DNA from 2 places in the Clostridium ljungdahlii DSM 13528 genome. Region 1 is predicted to be linked to the other one. Evidence: riboswitches for the same ligand, from Rfam matches in the RefSeq annotation. Region 1 holds a riboswitch; the other holds the start of a gene.
The links. Region 1 has a riboswitch for cobalamin ahead of CLJU_RS15780 (cobyric acid synthase). Riboswitches for the same ligand answer to the same signal wherever they lie in the genome.
Positions count from the first base shown of each region.

Region 2: linked by a shared signal. The riboswitch ahead of cbiQ (cobalt ECF transporter T component CbiQ) and the one ahead of CLJU_RS15780 (cobyric acid synthase) in region 1 are both predicted to bind cobalamin.

Region 1 is NC_014328.1:3,502,021-3,509,998, forward strand. Features, by position in the region: gene cbiB (adenosylcobinamide-phosphate synthase CbiB) at 1-17, opposite strand, end outside; gene CLJU_RS15780 (cobyric acid synthase) at 68-1,585, opposite strand; cobalamin riboswitch at 1,762-1,934, opposite strand; gene CLJU_RS15785 (energy-coupling factor ABC transporter ATP-binding protein) at 2,046-2,771, opposite strand; gene CLJU_RS15790 (energy-coupling factor transporter transmembrane component T) at 2,768-3,574, opposite strand; gene CLJU_RS15795 (NUDIX domain-containing protein) at 3,674-4,222, opposite strand; gene pdxR (MocR-like pyridoxine biosynthesis transcription factor PdxR) at 4,222-5,670, opposite strand; gene CLJU_RS15805 (YhgE/Pip domain-containing protein) at 5,875-7,978, shown strand, end outside.
Region 2 is NC_014328.1:3,162,395-3,170,372, reverse strand. Features, by position in the region: gene CLJU_RS14145 (hydrogenase small subunit) at 1-586, shown strand, start outside; gene CLJU_RS14140 (nickel-dependent hydrogenase large subunit) at 600-1,985, shown strand; gene CLJU_RS14135 (hydrogenase maturation protease) at 1,982-2,446, shown strand; gene CLJU_RS14130 (cytochrome b5 domain-containing protein) at 2,447-2,860, shown strand; gene CLJU_RS14125 (hypothetical protein) at 2,896-3,162, shown strand; gene CLJU_RS14120 (DUF503 domain-containing protein) at 3,294-3,584, shown strand; gene CLJU_RS21755 (cell wall-binding repeat-containing protein) at 3,700-5,211, shown strand; cobalamin riboswitch at 5,389-5,563, shown strand; gene cbiQ (cobalt ECF transporter T component CbiQ) at 5,811-6,590, shown strand; gene CLJU_RS14105 (energy-coupling factor ABC transporter ATP-binding protein) at 6,603-7,439, shown strand; gene CLJU_RS14100 (alpha/beta-type small acid-soluble spore protein) at 7,680-7,877, shown strand.

The DNA of each region.
Region 1 (7,978 bases):
ATATCTATTAAATTCATAAATACAAAAGAACTGGACAAATTTAACCCCTCTTTTCTAAATTTAATTACTATCTTTTAATTCCCATAATATTGTATATCTTATCTATATCTAAATTCTTTCGCACTATGCTTGCTAACTTATCCAATTCTCCTTCTCTAAGATTTTCATATGTCTTAGATTTTTTATAACCTAATCCTTTATTTTCTCTTATCTTATTTACAATAAATTCTCTAAAATCAATTCCATCGAAAACTCCATGTATATAAGATCCAATTACATTTCCTGACATATTTATGGCACCATCTTCTGTGTCAACCTTTTCACCATTTTTATCAGTTATATTAAACAATGGTCTTGCATCTTTTCCATATTTGCATATTCCCATATGTATTTCATATCCGTATACATCCAATTTTCTATTAGTTAAAGATTCGCCATCCTTTTTTATTGGAAAGTCAATTTTACTTTTTGCATTTACTCTAGTTGTAACCTTTTCTTTTTCAAATATAGTTTCTATGTCTAAAAGTCCTATACCCTCTACTTTTCCTACATCTGTCTCCACTCCATAAGGATCTTCTATGACTTTACCAAGCATTTGATATCCACCGCATAGTCCTATGACAAGTCCAGTTTTACTATATTCTTTTATTCGATCCTCAAGGCCGCACTGTCTAATTTTAAGTAGATCTTCTATAGTATTTTTACTTCCTGGAATAATGACTAAATCTGGATTTCCAAACTCTTCTACAGATGTTATAAATCTTACGGAAACGTCTTCTTCGCTCTTAAGCGCATCTAAATCTGTAAAATTAGATATATGAGGCAGCTTTATTACGGCTATATCAATAGGTGCTGTAACTCTTTTATTGAATTCTACAGCTCCATCTTCATCCTCAAGTGCCAATCTAAAATGAGGTATGACACCAAGACAAGGTACCTTTACTATATCCTCAAGCATCTTAAGCCCCGGCTCCAGTATATCTTTATCTCCTCTAAATTTATTTATTATAGTACCCTTTACTCTTTTTTTCTCCTCTTCTGTAAAAAGCAGCATTGTTCCTGCAATGGATGCAAATACTCCTCCTTTGTCTATGTCTCCTGCTAAAAGTACTGGTGCATCTACTGATTCTGCCATACCCATATTTACAATGTCTCTATCTCTTAAATTTATTTCTGCAGGACTTCCTGCTCCTTCCATTACTATTATGTCAAATTTCTTCTCCATCTTTTCAAAGTGTTCTTTAAGCATATCCCTAAATTCCAGCTTCATATTATGATATTGCATAGCAGTGCTGTTACCATACACTTTTCCGTTAACTATTATTTGGCATTTCTTATCTGAAGTTGGTTTTAACAATATAGGGTTCATATATGCTTCCGGCTGCAATCCAGCTGCATAAGCCTGAAGTACCTGAGCCCGTCCCATCTCTTTGCCATCTAATGTTATATATGAGTTCAATGACATATTTTGAGATTTAAAAGGACATACTGAATAACCATCTTGTTTAAATATTCTACAAAGGGCTGAAACAATTATACTTTTTCCTACAGAAGAACCAGTTCCCTGAATCATAATTTTTGCCATAACAATTACTCCTCCCAAAACTTCCTAAATATAATAAAAAGTTTAATTTTAATTAATACACACATATCTATATTAAAGCCAAAAGGCAGTAAGCTTTAGAAAGCTAACTGCCTTTAACATAAAAACCTCAGCTTAAGCTGAGGTTAACCACACTAAAAGTTTCTCTCCCTCCGAAAGCATATAATAACAATCAGGCAGGTCTCCTGGCTTATGATTCATATTTACTTTAACCTTCCTCTTTTACGAGTGGTAACTAAAGTTCATCATCACATACAGTAGCGGGGGCTGCTACGGAGTTTAACCGTATTCCCTTTTCACCTATAAAGGCACCTGAATTTTCTATTTAATTTATACTCTAAGTTTATTATAATTAGAGTTTTATGTCAACTTGAAATATCCAATATATTACATAAAGTAAATAAAAATTTCATGGAATTCTAAAGTTTTACAGTTAATAACACTATTTGATATTATATTTCACTAAAAACTCAGTATCCTCCATTACTTTGTTGTAAGCGTCATCCCTTATTATATGGTGATCTTCAGAAAATACAAGAACTCGTTTAAAAAGTCCATTAACATATTCAAAATCATGTGTTGAACATATTATAGTTTTTCCTGCTTTATTTAATTTGATAAAAAGATCATTTAAGAATTTCTTTCCCTTAGGGTCTATTCCACTCATAGGCTCATCTAAAACCAAAACTTCAGGATTTAATGCAAGTACAGCAGCTATAGCCACTCTCTTTTTTTCTCCCCCACTTATGTTATAAGGCTCCCTGTTTTCTAAATCCTTCACATTTAAAAGTTCTAGACAGTCATTTACCCTTTTATTTACTTCATCTTCATCCATTCCCATTTGCCTTGGTCCAAAAGCAATTTCCTCGTATACACTAGAGCAAAAAAGTTGTGCATCGGAGTTTTGGAATACAAATCCTACTTTTTTATGGAACTTCTTTGAGAAGTTACCTTTTTCCAATTCATTTTTACATATTTTCACATCATCAAAATAGTAATTTCCCTTTGTGGGAAATACCACTCCATTTAATAATTTTAAAAAGGTAGATTTACCACTTCCATTTGCACCTATAAGCGCTATGGATTCTCCTTGTTCTATAGTTACATTTATATCTTTTAATACTTCATTATTTTTATATTTAAAAAAAGCATTCTCAATTTTTATCATCTTAATCCCACCCTAGATATGTAAAAATACATAGTTATGATAAGTACATTAACTATTAAATATATTAGATCAAAAAACTTAAATTTAAATTTTTTGTGAGACACATATTCTCCTGTAAATCCCCTACATTCCATAGCACAATACATTTCATCTCCCATTTCTTTTGATTTTAAAAATAAACTGCCAATTATCTTTGAAATAGAAGAATACTTTTTACTATTTCTTCCTATAGATCTAAGCTTTAGTGCATAAAACATGTCCAAAGAAAATTCACCTAATATATAAATGTATTTTAAAGTTATGTCAAATACCAAAATAAATATGTCTGGTATAAAAAACATCTTTAGCGCCTTAGTTATATCATGCCATTTAGTTGTATAAGATAAAACATTTATTGAAATTATAGTACCAGCTACTTTTAGTAAAAGCATTTCACTATTTCTAATGTTCCCCATAAGTATGGAAGGTATGAGCATTATAAATGTAAAAAATGGAATAGAAATGCTTAAAAGCAGTATTTTTTTTATATCTTGAACATCCAAAAAACTTAAAATTAGTAGAAAATAAACATCTACAAGCATTACATAAGTAAAATTTTTAGACAACGATAAAAATAATATATTTAAAATAGTAAAGGAAAGTTTTAACATAGGATTTAAATTATATATAAAGCTATTATTTACTTTATTGTTCCTTTTGATAAGAGATAATAGATGTAATATAGAAAATATACTTTTATCTATAAATTTGTCTTTATCTTCTTTGGGAACGTATTCATCCTTTTTTAAAAGCCAATCCTCCATAAATTACACCCTCAATTCTAATTTTTAATTTTTCTGCTTCCTTGTTAAAAATATATCATACTAACAGTTATTATTCAACTAAATACAAAAACATTATTCTTAGCTTAATCCATAAAAAACATACCATACACCCATTCCTATAGCAGTTCCCCTTGCCTGTTCTTTAATCAAAAAGTCTTTAAGTTCTTCTCTGTGAAGTGCAATTACCTGTATATCTTCCTCTGGCTCCAGCTTTTGTATGGGAATTTGATTTTCCATTAAATCTTCATATATATCAACCCTTGCTAACGTAACCTTATCCGTTAAAAGTGCAGGATTTGAATAAAGCATAGGGCTCATTGACTTTACTTCTCCCTTATATCCAGTTTCCTCCTCCAATTCTCGTAGTGCATTTTCGCCTATATTATCCCCTTCCACAAGACCTGCTGGAAATCCAATAACGTATTTATCTATAGCAGCTCTGTATTGTTTGATAAATATATACTTATTAGATGGTACGAGTTTGCCAACTATTACTACTGTATTTGTAGTATTGGTTCTCTTTATTCTTTCCCACTTTAACTCCTCATTATTTTTTCCTGTATAAGTTATTTCCTGTAATTGAATCCACTTTCCTTTATACAGTGTTTTTTCCGATATTCTTTTCATCAAGTCCATCCTCCTATTTTTTTAGCCTCCTGGCCTATTATCATAATTCCTTTTTTTATATCTTCTTCACTGACTCTTGAAAATCCAAGCCTAAAAGTATCATATCCCTCATCATTTACATAAAATACATCACCAGGAGTAAATATTACTCCTCTCTTGCAGCATCTTTCTAAAAGCTTTCTGGAACTTATATTCCTTAGCTTTATAAATATATGCATTCCCCCCTCACCAAATATCTCTTCACAAGGTATATTCTCTCTTGCACACTTTAAGGTGAATTCATATTTTTCCTTATATACTCTTCGAGCTTTCTTTATGTACTTTTCAAAATTGCCTTGATTTAAGTAATCATAAAAAATTGCCTGATCCAGAGAAGAAGTGTGAATATTCCTAGCCCTTTTGCAACTCTCTAAATAGTTTATAAGTACTTCATCCGCGAGTATCCATCCTATCCTTATTCCAGGAAATAATACCTTTGAAAAGCTTCCTATATATATAATACTATTTCCACTACCGCTAAAAGCAGCTATAGGTGATACATGAGTTCCTGAATACCTAAGCTCTTCATTAAATCCATCTTCAATTATAGGTACACTATAACTTTTAAGTATGTTATATAACTTCACCCTATTTTCAGGAGGCATGACAATACCTGTAGGATTTTGATAGGATGGAATAAAATATGATATCTTAAATTTATTTTTTTTCAGCTCTTCACTAAGATCTTTTAAACATACTCCGTCTTTTTCAACTTTTACTCCAGTTATATTGAGTCCATGTAGTTTCATAATTTTAATTGCAGTATTATGAGTTGGATTTTCACAAAGTATATTATCTCCTCTTTCCGTAAGACAAGATAATATTAAATCAAATCCTTCGGTAAATCCATTTGTTATAAGTATATCCTTTTCCTTTGTACAAACTCCTTTACTTTCCATATATTTAAGTAAATATTGAATAAGGGGCCTATAACCTTTAGCATACCCATAATTCAACACTTTTTCTCCTTCTATAGACATACGATTTAAAAAAGCTTTTTTAAATTCATCTACATTAAAAAGTTTTTCATCAGGAGCTATACTTTTAAAGGATATCATTCCTTTTTCCCATTTTGCTTCATGTTTTATTATATCTAATCTTTCGGAAAGTTTGCCATATTGATTTATTTTGTCTTCCCAATCTATACTCCACTTTTCCTGAAAATCTACTTTTACATCCGATACAAAGGTACCCCTTCCTTTTTTCATGTATACAAATCCTTCATCTTGCAAAAATTCATAAGCATACATTACACTATTTCTGCTTATTTTTAGCATTGAAGCCATCTCTCTTGTGGAAGGAAGTTTTTCTCCACTTCTAAGCATACCCTTAAGTATCATATCTTTAATATAATCTTTTAGCTGTATATATACAAGCCTATCTTTATTTATCTTAAGTTCCGAAAACATAACAAGTTTCACCTCAAATATATTCTTGCACAATTTTACTAATAAATAAAGAATAATATTAATAAATAAGTTATTGACATATAGTAAAAAAAATGTTTCAATAATACTGACTAGTCAGTTAATATTTAAATATTATATAATTTCATTATTGAGAATAATTTTCCATATATTTATTTTAGATATTTATTTTAGGAGGATTCATATATGCTAAGAAATATTATACAAGTTTTTAAAAGAGATATGAAAAGTATTGTTAAAAATAAAATGACAATGTTGATTGTTGCAGGTGTATGCATACTTCCATCTCTCTATGCATGGGTCAATATAAAAGCATGTTGGGATCCTTATGGAAATACAAGCAGCATTCCTGTAGCCATAGTTAATGAGGACAAGGGTACGAACTTTAACGGAAAAAATTTAAATACAGGAAATGAAATCGTAGAAAAATTAAAAGATAACCATAAAATAGGCTGGAAATTTGTAAACGCTAGAAACGCGGATATGGGTATCATAGATGGTACATACTATGCCATGATAAAGATTCCAGAAGATTTCTCAAGGAATATTACAAGCATAACATCAAATACTCCTAAAAAAGCTGAGATCATTTATAAAGTGAATACAAAAAATAGTCCTGTAGCTCTTAAAATAACTGATGCAGCAAGAAACACGCTAGCAGAACAAATAAAATCAAATTTTATATATACAGTAAATCAAACTATATTTTTTTCTTTGAACATTTTTGGTAAAAATGCAGAAAATGATAAACAAAACATTATAAATTTGAAGGATGCAATAATAAAATTAAGTGACAATATGGATGTTATAACAGATGTTCTTGGAGGCATAAGTGATGATTCAAATGATTTTAATTCAACGCTTTCTCAAATTAAATCAGGTATTCCTATGATAAATTCAAGAATAACTACTTTAGAAAATGGTAATGACACAAACAATTCATCTGTGCTATCCCTTCAGTCTTCCATGAACAATACCTTTGATAACATTGCATTTAATTTAAATACCTCAAAGACTGATATATATAGGATTCAAAATTCGATCTTAAATTTTAATTCAGTAGTTTCAAATTCCAAGTATTCAAATATAGATACCACTGTAACTAAAATCAATTATGAGATAGATATATTATATAATAAAATCAATTCAACCATTAACATTCTTGAAAAATTTAATAATTTTAAAAACGATGACAGTACATCAGAACTTATAAATTCATTAAAAAATACTAGGGATTCATTAAATACAGAGAAAAAGAAAATAAACGATATCCAAAAACAACTTGAAAGTTCAAATGAAATAAATAGGGATTTGATTAATTCAATAACAAATGACACTGCAAATTTAAATCAGCAATTAATAGATGAAACCAATGCATACAATGGGCAGGTAAGAAAAAGCTTAAATTCCACGGCGGCTGAACTTGTTGAGTCCACAGATAAAGCTTCTTCTGTTTTAAAATCTATACAAGATCTTACTTCCCATGGAGATAATTCCTTAGATGCGTTAATAAACGGAAGTGAGCTGACAGCAAATTCATCCAGCAAACTAAACAACAGATTATTGGAATTTAAGGATATTATTAACAATTTAGCAGATAAACTTAAACTAGTAACTAATAATGACATAATACAGATAATCACCATATTGCAAAATAACCCTGATTTTATGGGTAGCCTTGCATCAAGCCCATTTAATGTGAAGGAACAAAATATATACACTATTTCAAACTTTGGATCTTCCATGGCTCCAGCTTATACTACACTTTCAATCTGGATTGGATCTATTATTCTTGTATCCATTTTTAAAACAGATGCAGATAGATTTAAAGGTGATGAAAGATTGAGCTTTAAAGAAAGGTATCTTGGTAAAATGAGTACCTTTATAGTTTTTGCATTAGCACAGGGATTTATAGTTGCTATTGGGGATAAACTTTTGCTAAATGTCCAAATGGTAAATACATTTTTAATGATAATGGTAGCTCTAGTTTCATCTTTTACTTTTACTGTAATAACATACACCCTTGTTTCTATGTTTGGTAACTTGGGGAAGGCTATATCCATTGTTTGGCTTATAACTCAAATAGCAGGAAGTGGAGCAACCTATCCAATACAGCTTGATTCACTTATTTTTAGAATAATGCAGCCTTTATTTCCATTTACCTATTCAGTAAGTGGATTCAGAGAAGCTATCGCAGGACCTCTTATAAGTACTGTAGTTATGGATTTTACGTTTATGATTTTAATTTCAATGTGTTTTATACTATTAGGTATATTTTTAAAGAAACCTT
Region 2 (7,978 bases), 340 kb from region 1:
TATACTATTAGTAGATGGAGCAGTATCTACTGCCCAGAACGGTTTTTATAATATTGTTGCCAATTATGAAGGAAACCCTGTTACTGCACTTGAAGCTGTAAAAATGGCAGGAGAAAAAGCAAAGCATGTTCTCTGTGTAGGAACTTGTGCATCCTATGGTGGAATTTCTGCCGCCAGGCCAAACCCTTCAGAAAGCAAAAGTGTTAAAGAAATACTAAATCGTGAAGTCATAAGACTTCCAGGCTGTCCATGCCACCCGGATTGGGTAGTTGGAACTTTAGCACACTTGGTTGCTTTTGGAAAACCACAATTGGATAAAGAAGGAAGACCTCTTCTTTTTTATGGAATTACCATTCATGATAGTTGTACAAGAAGAGGATTTTTTGATAACAGAATTTTTGCAAAAAAATTTGGAGAAAATGGATGCATGTTTAAACTTGGATGCAGGGGGCCTGTAACTAAAACAGATTGTCCTAGGAGAAAGTGGAATGGGTACGTGAACTGGCCTGTTGAAGACAATACCAACTGTATAGGATGTGCAAATTCTAGATTTCCAGATGGTATGGAACCATTTGTAAGGTATTAGTGAGGAGGGTGCTATGAAAAAGAAAATTACAATTGATCCAATTACGAGAATAAGCGGTTTTTTGGAAACTAAAGTGCAAGTAGAAAAAAATATTATAGTAGATGCTGAAACTAGTGGATTGCTTTTTAGAGGATTTGAAAAAATGTTAAAGAACAGAGAGCCGCTGGATGCAGTATATTTTACAGAAAGAATTTGTGGAATATGTTCAACAGCTCATGCCGTGGCGGCTGCTACAGCTCTTGAAGATGCTTTGAAGATAAAAATTAGTGTAAATGATTCGTATATGCGTAATTTAATACATGGTTTTGAATTTATACAAAATCATATAAGACATTTTTATAATTTGACCATACCAAGTTATGTGAAGATGCCCGATATAAATCCTCTTTCTTCAAATCAATATGAAGATTATAGATTGCCTTATAACCTAAATAAAAAGATAAGTGAAGATTATATTGAAAGTATTAAATACAGCAGGTTAGCCCATGAAGGGTTGGCTATCCTTGGAGGAAAAGCCCCCCATAATCATGGAATTTTTGTTGGAGGAGTTACCATAAATATAGATCCATATAAACTCACAAAAGTTAAATCTATTATTTCTCAAATTAATAAATTTGTAAGTAGTGTTATGTTAGAGGACATGAACATAATTTCAAAATACTATGCTGATTATTTTAAAATGGGAGGAGCTTATGGAAACTTTATGACTTATGGAATTTTTGACAAGTATGCTGATCCTGAGATAAGTTATGTAGGACCTTCTGTATTAATAAATGGACGAAAGTATAATTTCAATAGTAATAAAATTACGGAAAACATACTCCACACCTGGTATACAAGCGATGATGAAACGATAAATTTATCTAAAGAAACAGGTTACAGCTTTATAAAATCGCCAACCTATAATGGATATTCTATGGAAGTAGGACCTCTAGCAAGATTGATACTTTCAGGTGAGTATACTGGTGGAAGTTCATGTATGGACAGAAATGTTGCCAGAGTACTTGAAACAAAAAAGATTTTAGAAATTATGCAAGGACTTGCAGATAGAATTAAGCTTATTCCAGCAGAACAAAGAATATATCAAATACCAGATAAAGCATTTGGTGCAGGATTAATTGACACAACTAGAGGATCCTTGGGACACTGGATAAGTATAGAAGATAAATTTATAAAGCATTACAATATTATAACTCCTACAGTGTGGAATATGGGGCCAAGAAATCAATCAGGTGCGCTTGGAATTGGAGAAAAATCTTTAGTTGGAACGAAAATAAAAGATATAAAGCAGCCTATAGAAGTTGGGAGAATTATGAGATCTTTTGATCCTTGTGTTTCCTGTGCAACGCATCTTGTAAGTGATAAATATGAACCAGTGGATGTACAGGTTATAGTATGAAAGCAAAAGTTATTGCTCTAGGAAACATATTGATGGAGGATGATGGCATTGGAATTAGAATACTGGAAAATATAAAGGAGGAGCTTACGCATAACAATGTTGAATCTATAAGTGGAGAGACAGATGTGGAATATTGCATTTCCCAAGTAAAAGATGGTGATTTTATATTTATAATAGATGCTTCTTATAATGGAAAAGTTCCAGGTACGATAACAGTTGCCAGCTTACAAGATTATAAGTGTAAAAAGAAATATTATACTCAGCATAGCTATAGTTTCATAGATTTGATAGGAGTTTATTACAAATCCTTAACTGGATTTATTATTGAAATTGAAGCAGCTAGTATAAGCTTTAAATTGGGACTTAGCCATAATTTACAGAATAAGCTTAAGTCTATTTCAAAAGATGTATTGAAAAATATTTTTCTGAGATTGAATGATAGAGCATGGGAGGAAAAATAGTTGGATTTTTATTTAATGAAAAGGCTGAAGATAATTAGGAGAAAAATTACTTTTTATAAAAGAAATAGTATGTTTGCTGTATGTCCTTTTATAAAAAGCCATTATAGACATCTCATGAATATTCAAATAGGGGAATTAGAAAAACTAATGAATACAATGAACAAAGATATAGTAAGACAGGAAAAACAATTTACTTTGGAAGAACTTTCAAAATACAATGGTGCTGGTGGCTCTCCGGCGTATGTTGCTGTAAATGGAATAGTGTATGATGTGAGTTTGTCTCCTGTATGGGGTGGAGGGACGCATTTTAGTCTGTATGCTGGAAAAGATTTAACTTTACAATTTAAGGCATGTCACAGTGGAGAAACAAAGATATTAAATGGTCTACCTAAAGTGGGAGAGTTAAAAATTTAATAACAAATTAGTTTTGAAAAAGGGGTAAATAATAAATGCATGATATGATTTTATTGAGTAAAATATCTAGGACTTTAAGTGAATGCTGCAGTTCAAATAAGATTTTAAAGATAGGTAAAGTAGTTATAGCTGTAAATAGTTACAGTCATGTTAATGAAAATAATCTTTATGATTATTTGAGAAACTATAATGAAGACATAACTGATGAATCAACAGAAGTTAAAATTGAAATTGAAAATTTGCCTAATCAAATGGCAATAATTAAAAATATAGAAGGTTACCAATATGAAGATGAAAAGTAGAAATGATATTAGCAATTTGGATGGCATAATTGAAGAGGTTATTTGTGCTACCGTAAAACTATTTTTATAATCAAAAGTTGACAGGAAAACATAAAGCAAATTATACTTATAATGAAAAGATGGTGAAACATATGAAAATATTGCTTATGAAAATTACCTTGAGAGCGTCCTGGGTTCATTCATTGAAAGAAAAAAGAATGGTAGTAAAAAGCATAGTTCAAAAGTTAAAAAATAAGTTTAACGTATCTGTGGCAGAAGTTGATGAACAGGATGTTCATCAAATGATAGTTATAGGAGCTGCAGGAATATGTGGAACTTCTGCACAAGTAGATTCGACAATGGAAAATATCATAACTTTTGTAGAAAACAATACTGACGCGGAAATAATAGATATTCAAAAAGAAGATGTTGAAGGTATGTAAAGCAGTGTTTAAATAAAAAAGTTACAACTATTTTACAATTGTGATAACTTTAAGATACAGCTACAGGATAAAATAGGTGTGAAAGTCAATTACTTAAATAATAAGGGGTGTACATATGAGAAAAAAATTAATTAGTTTACTTTCTGTTTTTATGTTTGTATTTATATTTTTTGGAGTGAGAGCTAGTGCTGCTTCACCGGAATCTATAAGATTAGGTGGACAAGATAGATATGGAACCTGTTCACAAATAGTAAATCAGGGTTGGAAGAGTTCCAACTATGCAGTTATTGTGAATGGATATAACTTTCCAGATGCCTTAAGTGCGGCAACTTTAGCTAAAAAATATAATGCACCAATACTTTTAAATGGCAGTGATAGATTAGAGAATACTACAATTGAGCAAATAAAGAGATTAAGTGTTAAACAAGTTTTTATTGTAGGAGGTACTGGAGTTATAAGCAATGAAGTTGAGGATGAGCTTCATGGGATGAATATATCAACTGAAAGATTTTCTGGACTTAACAGAACTGAGACCTCCGTATCAGTGGCAAATCAAATAGGGACATCTAATGGAATAATCTTAACTACAGATAGTGATTATACTGATGCACTTTCTATAGCTTCTATAGCTGCAAAATTGCAAATGCCAATTATATTAGTACCAAAGGATTCAGTACCAGATTCAGTAAGTCAATTGGTAGAAAATAAAAATATACCGGTAACTTATGTATTAGGTGGACAAGACATAATAAGTGATGCTGTGTCATCTAAGTTCCCAAATGTTAAGAGGATTTCTGGCAGCGATAAATATGAAAGAAATATAAATATAATAAATGCTTTTTCTGATAAATTTGATTTTAGTTCGATTTGTCTGGCTTATTCAGAAGACTTTGCAGATGCACTAAGCGGATCAGCTTTTGCTGCATTAAATTCAAATCCAATAGTTTTGGTAGGAAGCAGTACAGCTCCTGTAACACAATGTTTTATAGAAAATAAAAGCTTTAGTAAGTTATATGTATTTGGTGGTGAAGCTGGGATAACTGGAGACATAGTGGCAACTTTGACAAATGGCAAAACGTCAGATAAGCCTCAACCATCACCTGAGCCACAACCGCAGCCGCAGCCAGCACCAGCTGACCCATCATCTGAGCCAACTACACCAACAGATACTTCTGCTTCCCATTCTGAATTGCAGAAAAATCTTTATAATTATCTTAGTGATGAAGATCATAGACAATCAGTTTTAAGTAGAGCTATTGAACTTCACGGTGGTGACACAAGCAATAACTGTGTATATTTTCAAAGTGAAGCTTTGAGAAGATCAGGGCTTACTGATTTGCCAGAGTGGGTATGTAATACTGTACAATTTACATCACAACTTTTACAAAGAGGGTGGACTAAGTGCGAGGATTTAGCACAACTTCGACCTGGAGATATATGTTTTACAACGAATGGTCCAAGCCATACCTATACTTTTATGAAGTGGTGTGATCCAAAAAGTTATGATTATGCTTATATATGTGATAATCAAGGAAATGAGTATGGAGGAAATGCTTATCATAAGAGAAATGTAGATTTTGCTACATCATTAAAAGATGCTATTGCTTATTTTATGTATGAAAACTAGGTTCATGGTGTTTCTAAGTAAAAAATCGACTTATACTTCGGATAGTTTTTACAATAATTAATTTCCAAATCACCAATTGCAACTAATTAAGTCGCATGCTTGACATGAAAGAAATATTGTGAGAAAATTGCCTTAAATAGTTATATATCATAATTAGAAAAGCAACTATTGACAAAAAAATATAAAAAAGATATAGGTGCATTATTATGCTGAAAAGGGAAGCCAGATGGAAAGTCTGCACGGTCCCGCCGCTGTGAAAAGAGGAGTCCTTATTATATGTCACTGGGAAACTGGGAAGGCTATAGGGATGATGATCTTAAGTCAGAAGACCTGCCTATGTTGTTTTAGGAACCATTAAACTCTACGAGTGATAGGGGGGTGACCTTTGTTATAGTATATTATTTCAGTTATTATAATTTACCCTTCCTAGGTTTCTAGGAAGGGTAAAATCGTTTACGAAAAGATTATTAAAAATTGGACGTCATGTAAGGTGATGAATAAGTAGGTGCTTTTGTGACTAATTTTGTGCAGAATTGATAGTTGGATATTACTGGGGAAAGATGTTCAGCAAATTAAAATCAAAGGGGAAGAATAAAATTATGGAACTAGCTTCATTTAGAAAAATGTATGATAAAAATAGTTTTTTACATTGTTTAGATGGGAGAGTCAAAACGGTTTTGTTTTTAAGTGGTATTATCATTGCTACTTTCCTTTCGCATTGGTATTTGGTAACTTTTTTATGGGGACTATCTTTATTTGGGTATTATACAGTACATTTGCCATGGAAAAGGCTTGTAAAAAGATTACTTATACCTTTTGGAATAGCGTGGATTGTATTTATAAGTATGCTTTTTACTAATGGTAGTCATGTTTTAACCTATATCCCATTTGGAAGTTATCATTTAAATATTTATAAAGAAGGACTTGATCTTGGAATTTTACTTATGCTTAGAATAATGGCAGCTGTTACCTTAGCTTGTGTACTATCTTTTTGTACGCCTATGATTGAAATACTCGAAACTCTTAGAATATTTAAAATGCCATCTATAATAGTAGACTTGGCAGATATGATGTATAGGTATATATTTATTATAGAAGAGACGGGAAAAAGTATGAGACACGCTCAGTTGAGTCGTATGGGATATAAGGCTAGTTGGTTTCATCAGGTTAAAGATACTGCAGAAATAGCAGTCTATGTTATAATACAATCTTTAGATCGAAGTATAAGAGTTTATAATGCCATGCTGTCAAGGGGATATAATGAAGATAGTATAGAAGCTAAATTTTTTACATATCCAGTACCTTCTAAGGATTTTGAACTTGGTGTAGTAGGTGTGATTTTATTGGTTGTTCTAATTATTGCAAATGTATTGATTTAAAGGAGAATGTTTATGGAAATTATTGATGTGTCTCAAGTTAGTTATGCTTATGGTGATGGGAGTATGGCGCTTAAAGATATTAAAATGAAAATAAAAAGTGGGGAAAAAGTAGCAATACTTGGCCCAAATGGTGCGGGAAAGTCTACGCTTTTTCACCTATTTAATGGAATTTTAAAACCTACATCTGGAACTATCACTGTAAATGGTATGGAAGTATGTAAAAAAAATTTAGTAGAGATTAGGCGCAATGTGGGAATGGTATTTCAGGATTCTGATGACCAGCTTTTTAACCCTACAGTCAGGCAGGAAATTGCCTATGGACTTTTAAACATGGGAGTTAGTGGAAAAAAGTTAGAGAATACTATAGAGTGGGCTTTAAAAACAGTGGGAATGTCAGGGTATGAAGATAAAAGCCCTCACAATTTAAGTGGTGGACAAAAAAAGAGAATTGCACTTGCAAGCGTACTTGCTATGAAACCAAAAGTTATGGTATTGGATGAGCCAACCGCAGCACTTGATCCACGAGGAGTACACAAATTAATTAGGCTTTTGGATTCTATAAATAAAGAACTTGGAATTACTCTAATTTTTGCAACACATGATGTGGATACAGTTCCACTTCTTGCAGATAAAGTTTATCTTCTAGATAAAGGAAAGGTCGTAATGGGAGGAACTACTGAAGAAGTATTTAATCAGAAGGAAGTTATCCGTAAGATTAATTTAAGACTTCCTAGAGTAGCACATTTAATTGAGATTTTAGATAGAGATGGAATTTTAAATGCTGATGATTTGCCACTTACTATTGGACAAGCAAAGGATTTTTTAGAAAAAAATAAGTCTCAAGTGTAATTTTAATTGTAAAAATATTTTTGCGGACAACCTAAGAGTAAAGATTGTCCGTATTTTTGTGCCTTTTAAATTTTAGAAATACTTTTAGAGAATTTACGAGAAAATATAAAGCAGCTTAAAATTTAACTTTTTTGTTATTAATTCAATAGAGTATTAATTTTGAAATTGCACAAAATTTAAATACACAACTAATAAGTACTTCAATAAAAATCTATCAAAATCCTAAAGGGGGAATTAATTATGGCAAGTAGAAGTAATAGAGCATTAGTTCCAGAAGCAAAAGAAGGTCTGGATAGATTTAAAATGGAAGCAGCAAGAGAAGTTGGAGTAGATTTAAAAGATGGATATAATGGTGATATTACAGCAAGAGAAGCTGGATCAGTAGGAGGACAGATGGTAAAAAGAATGATAGAATCCTACGAACAGAATTTAAAGTAGAATAAATATTAAAAAATAGACCGGGCGATTGAAAAATCTCCCGGTTAATTTTTATATGAAATGTTTTGCGGTGGTATAATATATATATTTGAAAAATAGTA